Regions from separate parts of the Psychrosphaera sp. HA2-10 genome, predicted to be linked through region 1. Evidence: predicted binding sites of a transcription regulator. Region 1 holds the regulator's gene; each other region holds the start of a gene.
What was found. Region 1 encodes ArgR, which controls arginine synthesis, uptake and breakdown. Its sites were predicted from a motif close to ANTGAATANNTATTCANT; they were not measured.
Positions count from the first base shown of each region.

Region 2: ACZ1GV_RS07135 (citrate synthase) is a predicted target of ArgR. The motif match lies at 1,798-1,815, and genes of this name have one in related genera.
Region 3: gltB (glutamate synthase large subunit) is a predicted target of ArgR. The motif match lies at 1,116-1,133, and genes of this name have one in related genera.

Region 1 is NZ_CM146341.1:2,328,389-2,331,675, forward strand. It holds gene ACZ1GV_RS10600 (SdpI family protein) at 1-513, shown strand, start outside; gene mdh (malate dehydrogenase) at 549-1,490, opposite strand; gene argR (transcriptional regulator ArgR) at 1,636-2,100, shown strand; gene ACZ1GV_RS10615 (NfeD family protein) at 2,121-2,579, opposite strand; gene ACZ1GV_RS10620 (SPFH domain-containing protein) at 2,591-3,287, opposite strand, start outside.
Region 2 is NZ_CM146341.1:1,576,683-1,579,969, reverse strand. It holds gene ACZ1GV_RS07140 (efflux RND transporter periplasmic adaptor subunit) at 1-96, opposite strand, end outside; gene ACZ1GV_RS07135 (citrate synthase) at 367-1,653, opposite strand; gene sdhC (succinate dehydrogenase, cytochrome b556 subunit) at 2,038-2,412, shown strand; gene sdhD (succinate dehydrogenase, hydrophobic membrane anchor protein) at 2,406-2,753, shown strand; gene sdhA (succinate dehydrogenase flavoprotein subunit) at 2,753-3,287, shown strand, end outside.
Region 3 is NZ_CM146341.1:431,907-435,193, reverse strand. It holds gene folE2 (GTP cyclohydrolase FolE2) at 1-887, shown strand, start outside; gene gltB (glutamate synthase large subunit) at 1,250-3,287, shown strand, end outside.

The DNA of each region.
Region 1 (3,287 bases):
GCCACAGCGCTAATAATGCCTCCTGTTTTGATGGTAGCGTCTCTTTTGATTCTAACTGTATTAAAGCACTTAGAGCCGAGAAAAGAGAACCTTACTCATTCATTAACCGCCGCGCGAGCAATCATAGCGTCGGTGGTTGTTCTACTTGCAATTATAGAAGCCGGTTACGTTGCAATAATATTAGGTGTCGAATTTGAAATGCATAAAGTCATCCTTGCGTCTGTAGGATTAGTGTTAATGGTCGCAGGTAATTTTATGAGTAAAACTAGAAGTAACTTTTTTATCGGCATTAGAACGCCTTGGACATTAAGTAGTGACGAGGTTTGGCGGAAAACACATAGGCTAGGTGGTAAATTGTTTATGTTAGCCGGTGTTATTACAATGCTTGTTGCTCCTTTTGCTAACAACGAGCTACTAAAATTAGTGATCCCTGTTGTTGTTGTTCCTGCTGCACTAATACCCGTCGGCTATTCATGGTGGTTATGGCGAGAAGAACAAAAAAAGCACCCTTAGGTGCTTTTTTTTAATAAAAACTAACGTTGTTTTTATTATTTACCGTTTACGAACTCTTCACCTAGTGTGATGTCGCCACGTAAACCTTCGATCATTTCAGCTTTACATTTAGCTTCAAAGTCACTTAGGTCGCCGTAATGGAAAATTTCTTTTACGCCATCTTTACCAATCAAGACTGGCTGAGCAAAGAAACGAGCATCTTCACTATTTACTTCTACATATGTGTATTCGTAAACATCATCTTCGCCGTTAATAGCATCTACTAGGCTTAAGCAAAAACGTGCAGCTGCAAGGCCCATAGATAAAGTAGCAGAACCGCCACCGGCTTTAGCTTCAACAACTTCTGTACCAGCATTTTGGATACGGTTAGTTAGTTTCTCAATTTCTTCTTGTGAGAACTCAACGCCTTCTACTTGAGAAAGAAGAGGAAGGATAGTTGTGCCACTGTGACCACCGATAACTGGAACAACGATGTCTTCACAGTTTAATCCTTTTGCTTCAGCTACAAAAGCTTCTGCACGGATTACGTCAAGCGTCGTTACACCAAATAATTTAGCAGGGTTGTATTTGCCTTTAGCTTTTAACGTTTCTGCAGCAATTGCTACTGTTGTGTTAACTGGGTTTGTAATAATACCAGTAAGTGCTTCAGGGCAGTTGTCAGCAATACCTTCAACTAATGTTTTTACGATGCCCGCATTGATGTTAAATAAATCTGAACGGTCCATGCCTGGCTTACGAGGTACGCCCGCAGGAATAAGAACAATGTCTGCACCTGTTAACGCTTTTGCAAGATCGTCAGCGCCAAAACCTTCAACTTTAACTTGAGTTGGGATGTGGCTTAAGTCAACTGCAACACCTGGAACAACCGGTGCAACGTCATATAAGGCTAATTCAGAACCAGCAGGTAACTGAGTTTTAAGTAGTAATGATAAAGCCTGTCCGATACCACCAGCGGCACCTAATACTGCAACTTTCATATTAATCTCCAATTTTAATCAATGATCGAGAAGTAAATTTTGCCGCAACCATACTGAAAGTTCGGCGAAAACTCAATTCGCAATTAGTATTATATGATGAAATGCATTAAAATTCCGCCTGAGTAGCTGGCAAGGAAAAAATACAATGACGCAAAACAAGCAAGAAGCACTAATTAAAGCATTTAAAGAGCTTTTAAACGAAGAACGTTTCGGATCGCAAATAGATATCGTCGATGCGCTTAAAAGCCAAGGCTTCGATAATATTAGTCAATCTAAGGTATCTCGGCTACTTACTCGCTTCGGTGCTGTAAGAACCCGTAATGCAAAACAAGAAATGGTGTATTGTTTGCCTGCCGAACTTGGCATGCCTACCGCAAAGAGTCCATTACGCCAGTTAGTTTTAGATATTAATCACAATGAAGCTATGGTTATTATCAAAACTAGTCCAGGAGCTGCTCAGCTTATTGCTCGATTATTAGATTCAGTCGGTAAAGCGGAAGGTGTATTGGGAACTATTGCTGGTGATGACACTATTTTTATCGCACCGTTAAAAGTAAGTGAGATTGAGCACACTCTCAATAATGTAAAAACACTATTTGAAACCGTATAACTCAACCTCTAGTTTAATTACTAATTATTAGAAACTGATTTGACCGTCATAAGACCTACTTGTATGTCGGTTACTTCAACCTTATCTCCCGCTAATAGCGACTCATCACTTTCTATTTTCCACGTAATGCCTGAATATTGATAACTTCCTGGCTGAGTTGGCGACACTGGCGTCTCTAACCTAAACTGGTGTCCAAACAAATCGGAGTGCACATTATGCTTAGGCTCGGTCTTCTGTAAATTAGATAGCGGCTTCCATAAAATAGCACTATAAACCGCTGACAAAACCGCAATGCATAACGAAATAACCGTCCATGTATCACTGATAATACCGAACTGTAATAACAATCCTGTTGTTAGCGTTGCCAATCCAATTAGAGTTAGAAAAAAGGTCGCAAAACCTAAAAAAACAATATCGATAACAGCGAGTAAAACGCCCGCTGCCATTAACATTTGAGCTGTATTTTCAAAAAATGACATCACAGTCTCCTTTAGCTTTTATTCATGGTGCCAATAATACTCATAGCCTGCGCAACCATGCTACTCGCGTCAGTGGCGTTATCTGGAAGCAGAACAACCGACGATTCCTTCGCTATAGCCTGTTTTGCACTTATTGCTTTTGTTGCTAGGTCTAGCTGAATCGCTTTCTGACCCTGCTCGGTCTTGGCTACGTTACCTATTGTTTCTAAGGCTTCCGCTTTTGCTACCGCAACTTGCATAATCGCTTTCGCTTCACCTTCTGCCTTTAATATTTGCTCTAATTTTTCAGCTTCTGCAGCAAGTACTTGCGCTTGCTTTTGACCTTCCGCAACATTAATTGCGGCTTGACGATCACCTTCGGACTCTAGGACTTGAGCTCGCTTTTCACGCTCTGCTTTCATTTGGCGCTCCATCGCTTCCATTACAGATTGCGGTGGAATAATATCTTTAATTTCATAACGTAAAACCTGAACGCCCCACGGACCGGCCGCTTCATTAATAGCTGCGACTATATTAGTATTTAACGAATCACGCTCTTCAAACGTTTTATCTAGTTCCATTTTACCTATTTCACTACGCATAGTAGTTTGAGATAGTTGAATAACGGCAAATACATAATCGTCAACACCATAAGACGCTTTGTAAGGGTCTAAAACTCGGAAGTACAATACACCATCAACAATTAATGAAATGTTATCTCGAGTAATC
Region 2 (3,287 bases), 750 kb from region 1:
GATTGAAGCACTCGCGTCTTCACACGCTTGAAGTGACAATAGTGTTGCACCGAAAATAATTGCAAGTGGCAGTCGTTTTAATTGGTTTTTGTTCATTACATTGGTCCATTTTAAATGCTATGTATTGAAACGTTTATCGCATTACTCGTGCCATTATTTAATTTATTTAAAATCAATTACTTACAAATATGAAGTAAGTATTGCGAGAAGGGTAATACAAAAATGTGACGAATTTGACTAATAGTTAGCTAAATTTGTTAAGAATAAGAATAAGAATAAGAATAAGAATAAGAATAAGAATAAGAATAAGAAATGAAGAAATAAAAAAAGCAGCCAAAGGCTGCTTTTTTATGAGTAAATCAAAAGTTATCGTTTGTCAGCAGAAACGTAATCACGTTTTGCTGGGCCAGTGTATAACTGACGAGGACGACCAATTTTTTGACCTTTTTCGCTTAACATTTCGTCCCAGTGGCTGATCCAGCCAACAGTACGAGACATTGCGAAGATAACTGTGAACATGCTTGTAGGAATACCAATTGCTTTAAGAATGATACCTGAGTAGAAATCTACGTTAGGGTAAAGTTTCTTTTCAACAAAGTACGGGTCTTCTAACGCGATACGCTCTAGTTCCATTGCTACATCTAATAACGGATCATTGATGTTAAGTGCAGTTAGAACTTCATGACAAGTTTCACGCATTACTTTAGCACGCGGGTCAAAGTTCTTATAAACACGGTGACCGAAGCCCATTAGACGGAACGGGTCTTCTTTGTCTTTCGCTTTAGCTACGAACTCTGGAATACGGTCAACTGAACCGATTTGTTGAAGCATAGTTAAACAAGCTTCGTTAGCACCGCCATGTGCAGGGCCCCAAAGTGATGCAATACCAGCTGCAATACATGCATATGGATTTGCGCCTGAAGAACCCGCTAGACGTACAGTCGACGTTGACGCATTCTGCTCGTGATCAGCATGAAGCATGAAAATTTTATCCATAGCTTTCGCTATAACAGGATTAACTTTGTACTCTTCTGCTGGAACAGAGAACATCATGTGTAAGAAGTTTTCTGAGTAAGACAGTTTGTTTTGAGGGTATACAAACGGCTGACCTATGCTGTATTTGTATGCCATTGCTGCGATAGTTGGCAGTTTAGCTACTAAACGATATGCACTTCGCTTACGTTGAGCAGGGTCCGTAATACTTAAGTCATCGTGGTAAAAACTAGACAGTGCGCCTACAACACCACAAAGCATTGCCATCGGATGCGCATCAACTACAAACCCATGGAAAAAGTTTGCAATCTTCTCATGAACCATAGTGTGGTGAGTGATGGTTTCTTCAAATTCTTCTAGCTTTTCAGCCGACGGTAACTCACCGTGAAGAAGCAAATAGCATAACTCTAAGTATGAAGAGCCATCTGCTAACTGCTCAATTGGGTAACCGCGGTGTAATAAAACACCTTTACCACCATCAATAAAAGTAATCTCTGATTGACATGAAGCAGTGGCCAAAAAACCTGGATCATATGTGAAAACGCCATGGCTACCCAGTGTACGAACGTCAATGACGTCGTTACCAGCTGTGCCTGACATTATTGGTAAATCAAATGGTTCTTGTCCTGTGACTTGAACTGTGGCCTTTTTATCTGCCATGCATGTTCTCCTCGAATATGTAGTTGTTTTAATTAATCATAGTCATCAGTATAGAAGAAAATGAAATAATTAAGATAAGTCATTAAAAAAATCACGCTATTGTAACTCTAAAGTAGAGTAAAAAGTCAATTTTATTGCACAAATGTTTAATTATTATTCATCTATTATTCTGACCTGTATAAATATTGCTCTTTAACACGTTAAATTTAAACAGAAATTGATATATCGTAAATCGCTATATATACTCCTTGTACTGCACTCGTATGCAGGTACTGTTAGTTGTGCTTATTTAGATCAAATAAAATAAATTTTAAGTTCAACAAAACCATTGGTGTACTTCATCGGTATACTCTATAAATAAACAGCTCTGATAGGCAAGTAATCGTGAAAAAACAAAGACCTGTAAATCTAGATCTGACTACCATTTCAATGCCAGCTACGGCGAATGCGTCAATTCTTCACCGTATCACTGGTGTTGCGATGTTCTTCGCTCTGATCTTCGTTATTGTAGTTTGGGCCATTTCTCTTCAATCTGCCGAAGGCTTTGAGTTAGCTAAACAGCTAATGCAAGGTGTTTTAGGAAAGATTATTGCGATTGGTACATTGGCAGCACTTTCTTACCATATCATTGGTGGCATCCGTCACTTAATAATGGATATGGGTCACTGGGAAGAGTTGGAGTCAGGTAACCTAAGTGCCAAATTGGCGATTGCTATTTGGATTGTAACAGTAATTTTGGCTGGAGTATGGATATGGTAATCAATCAAGCTTCGTTGAAAAGAGATGGTGTTCAAGATTACGTATCTCTTCGCACAACTGCGTTGTTGATGACGGCATACACTTTCTTCATTTTATACGTATTTTTATCAACACCAGAAATGACGTATGAGATTTGGTCTGGTTTATTCGCGAATTTAGGCGTTAAGATTTTTACATTTATTACATTGCTTTGTATATGGGTTCACACTCGCATTGGCTTGTGGCAAGTTCTTACTGATTATGTTAAGAATTCGTCAGTTCGTGCAGTACTTAGCTTTATTCTTAACACTATTGGCTTGGCTTATGTTGTAGCAGGTCTATTTATTTTGTGGGGTGTTTAGTGAGTATTTCAGTTAGAGAATTCGACGCTGTTGTTATTGGCGCTGGTGGTGCAGGTATGCGTGCCGCCTTACAAATTTCAGAATCAGGCCAGTCTTGCGCGCTGATTTCTAAAGTATTCCCAACTCGTTCACATACTGTATCTGCTCAAGGTGGCATTACAGTAGCGCTAGGTAATGCGCACGAAGATAATTGGGAATACCACATGTATGACACAGTTAAGGGATCTGATTTTATCGGTGACCAAGACGCTATCGAATATATGTGTAAAACAGGACCAGAGGCAATATTAGAAATGGAGAATAAAGGATTACCTTTCTCTCGTTTCGAAAACGGCACTGTTTATCAACGTCCTTTTGGTGGTCAGTCTAAAAACTTTGGTGGCGAGCAGGCAGCCCGTACAGCGGCAGCAGCGGATAGAACAGGCCACGCATTGTTACACTTGTTATATCAACAAAATGTTAAAAATAAGACTACCGTATATAGCGAGTGGTATGCACTCGACCTAGTAAAAAATTCAGACGGTGCAATTGTAG
Region 3 (3,287 bases), 1.2 Mb from region 1:
CCCAAACTGAAGGTGTGCTTGATTGGGTAGGGATGAGCAACATTGAAATGCCATTAATGGTTGAGATGCAAGGTGAGACTCGTCCGATTTCAGCGCTTGTTGAAGCGTTTGTTAACCTTAAAGAGCCAAAAGCTAAAGGCATTCACATGTCTCGTTTGTATTTAATGTTAGATGAGCTTTCAGTTGAGAGTGCGTTAAATATTAAAAACCTGCAAACACTGCTTACTAATTTTATTGAAAGTCACCACGATCTTTCAAATGCTGCGCACCTTAAATTTGAATTTGATTATCATATGCGTCGCAAGTCACTAATTAGTGGCAAACTCGGTTGGAAAGCCTATCCAGTCGTAATTACAGGTAACTTAACAGACGGTCTATTAGATATTGAACTTGCTGTAAAAGTACCTTACTCATCAACTTGTCCTTGTTCTGCTGCATTAGCTCGTCAGCTTATTCAAAACAAATTTAACGAGACATTTGATGGCCAAGCTAAGGTTGATGCTGAAACTGTTCACGCATGGTTAGGCTCTACGGAAGGTATTGTTGCCACTCCGCATAGCCAGCGTTCAATTGCAGAAGTTAAAGTTAAGCTTTCAGAAGCCGTTAATGACTTTCCAATTGTTGATTTAGTTGACGCTATTGAGTTTGCTCTTAAAACGCCTGTTCAGGCAGCAGTTAAACGTGAAGATGAGCAAGAATTTGCTCGCTTAAACGGTCAAAACTTAATGTTTTGTGAAGACGCTGGTCGTCGTATTAAAGCTGCATTAAATAATATTGAAGGTTATAAGGACTTCTGGTTACGAGTTAATCATTATGAATCTTTACATGCTCATGATGCTGTGTCAGTGGCAAGTAAAGGTATTGCGGGCGGTTATTCGTCTAAGTAGTTTATCTGAATATTATAAAAGCAGCTAACCAATCACTAGCTGCTTTTTTTATGCCCAGATTTTGTTTATAAAGTACGACTTGAAATAAAACCTCGCTGCAAACCAAGTAAAATCAAGATATAAGGCGAATATTACGGCTTAAATCGTAGTTAAATTACAAAATATTAGAGTTTTAATACTAATATTCTCTTGATTAAACCCTCTTCAAAAGATAGATTATTTAAAATTAATGAATTTATATTCACAACACCCTATCTAATTTAGCATCGCTATCTGCATTTTCAAATCGCGGTCACTTCCACTTTTATAGCTATACTTACTTTAGATAAATACACGTGTTGCGATATATGAGAGGTTCTCATTTGAATAATATCAAACATAATGCACTGCATGACGAACGTTGGGTTAAAGACAACTGTGGTTTTGGCTTAATTGCGCATTTAGAGGGCGAGCCAAGTCATAAAATTATTCGAACCGCTATCACTAGTCTAGCCCGCATGCAACACAGAGGTGGCGTATCCGCCGACGGAAAAACGGGTGATGGATGCGGTTTGCTGATGCAAAAACCCGATCAATTCTTTACCGCCGTGGCAGAGCAAAATGGTTGGAGGCTTGGAAAAAAATATGCCGTTGGCAATATCTTTCTTAGCCAAGACCCTCTCCTTAATCAGCAAGCAAAAAAGCTTATCACCAAAGAATTAGAAAAAGAAACACTGCAGATAGTTGGTTGGCGTGAAGTTCCAATTAATAAAAAGATACTTGGCGAAATTGCTACAGAAAGTTTGCCAGATATCCAGCAGGTATTTGTTAACGCTCCCCCGGGCTGGCGTAAAAAAGACTTTGAACGTCGACTTTACATGGCACGACGACGAATTGAACAACAAATGCTGCATGACACCGACTTCTATATTTCTAGCTTGAGCTGTTTAGTTACTATTTATAAAGGGCTAGTCATGCCGAAGGACTTGGCAGACTTTTACTTAGATCTTTCTGACATTAGAATGTCTACCGCAATTTGTGTATTCCACCAGCGATTTTCCACAAATACCACGCCTCAGTGGAAGCTAGCTCAGCCATTTCGATTTCTTGCACACAACGGTGAAATAAATACGATTAAAGGTAATCGTCAATGGGCTCAAGCTCGGCAATATAAGTTTCACTCGCCATTAATTGCTGATTTAAAAGAAGCGGCACCCTTTGTAAATTATGAAGGTAGTGATAGTGCATCCCTTGACAACATGCTGGAGTTATTTCTTGCCGGTGGGATGGACTTATTCAGAGCAATGCGATTATTGGTGCCACCTGCCTATCAAAAGCATCCTCAAATGGATGAAAAATTGAAAGCCTTTTACGAGTTTAACTCGATGCATATGGAACCTTGGGACGGCCCTGCAGGCATAGTGATTACTAATGGTCGTCATGTAGCCTGTAACTTAGATAGAAACGGCTTGCGCCCTGCTCGGTATATTATTACAAAAGACAAGTTGTTAACGCTCGCTTCAGAGTCGGGTATTTGGGACTACACTCCTGACGAGGTGGTTGAGCAAGGTCGAGTTGGTCCAGGTGAAATGTTAGCGGTGGACACCTATAACGGTAAAGTTTGGTATTCGGATGAAATTGATCATGATTTAAAAGATCGCCACCCATACAACGAATGGCTAGAGCAGCATATTCGTCACTTAGTACCATTTGAAGATTATGCGGCTGATAAAATTGGCACTCGGCTGTATGATGACAAGCAACAACGAATCTTACATAAGCTTTTTAATTATACTTATGAAGAAATAGAACAAGTTGTAAAAGTGCTCGCTTGTGATGGCCAAGAAGCCACTGGCTCTATGGGTGATGATACGCCGATGGCCGTGATGTCGCATAAAGTTCGCGATCTCTATGACTATTTTCGTCAACAATTCGCCCAGGTTACAAATCCACCTATCGATCCGTTGCGCGAAAGCCATGTAATGTCATTAGCAACCTGCATAGGTCGCGAACAAAATGTATTTGCCGAAACGTCAGGTTATGCCGACAGAGTTCTATTTGACTCGCCGGTATTAATGTACACAGACTTAAAGCAACTGAAAGAATTTGATCAAGAACATTATCGAACCGAGACGTTTGCCTTGTGCTACAACGCAAGTCAATTTTCGTTACAACAGGCAATTGAGAGTTTATGCAAAAAAGTTGCGCATTCTGTAAAAGAACATCAAACCGTCATTGTCATATTATCCGATAAAAACCCGACGCAAGAGCAATTAGTTATTCCCGCTCCGCTTGCGTTAGGTGCTGTGCAAGAAGTGCTCGTTAGTAGTCAGCTTCGTTGCGATACTAACATTATTGTTGAATCTGGCGGAGTTCGAAATTCACATCAACTCGCGGTATTAATTGGTCTTGGGGCAACAG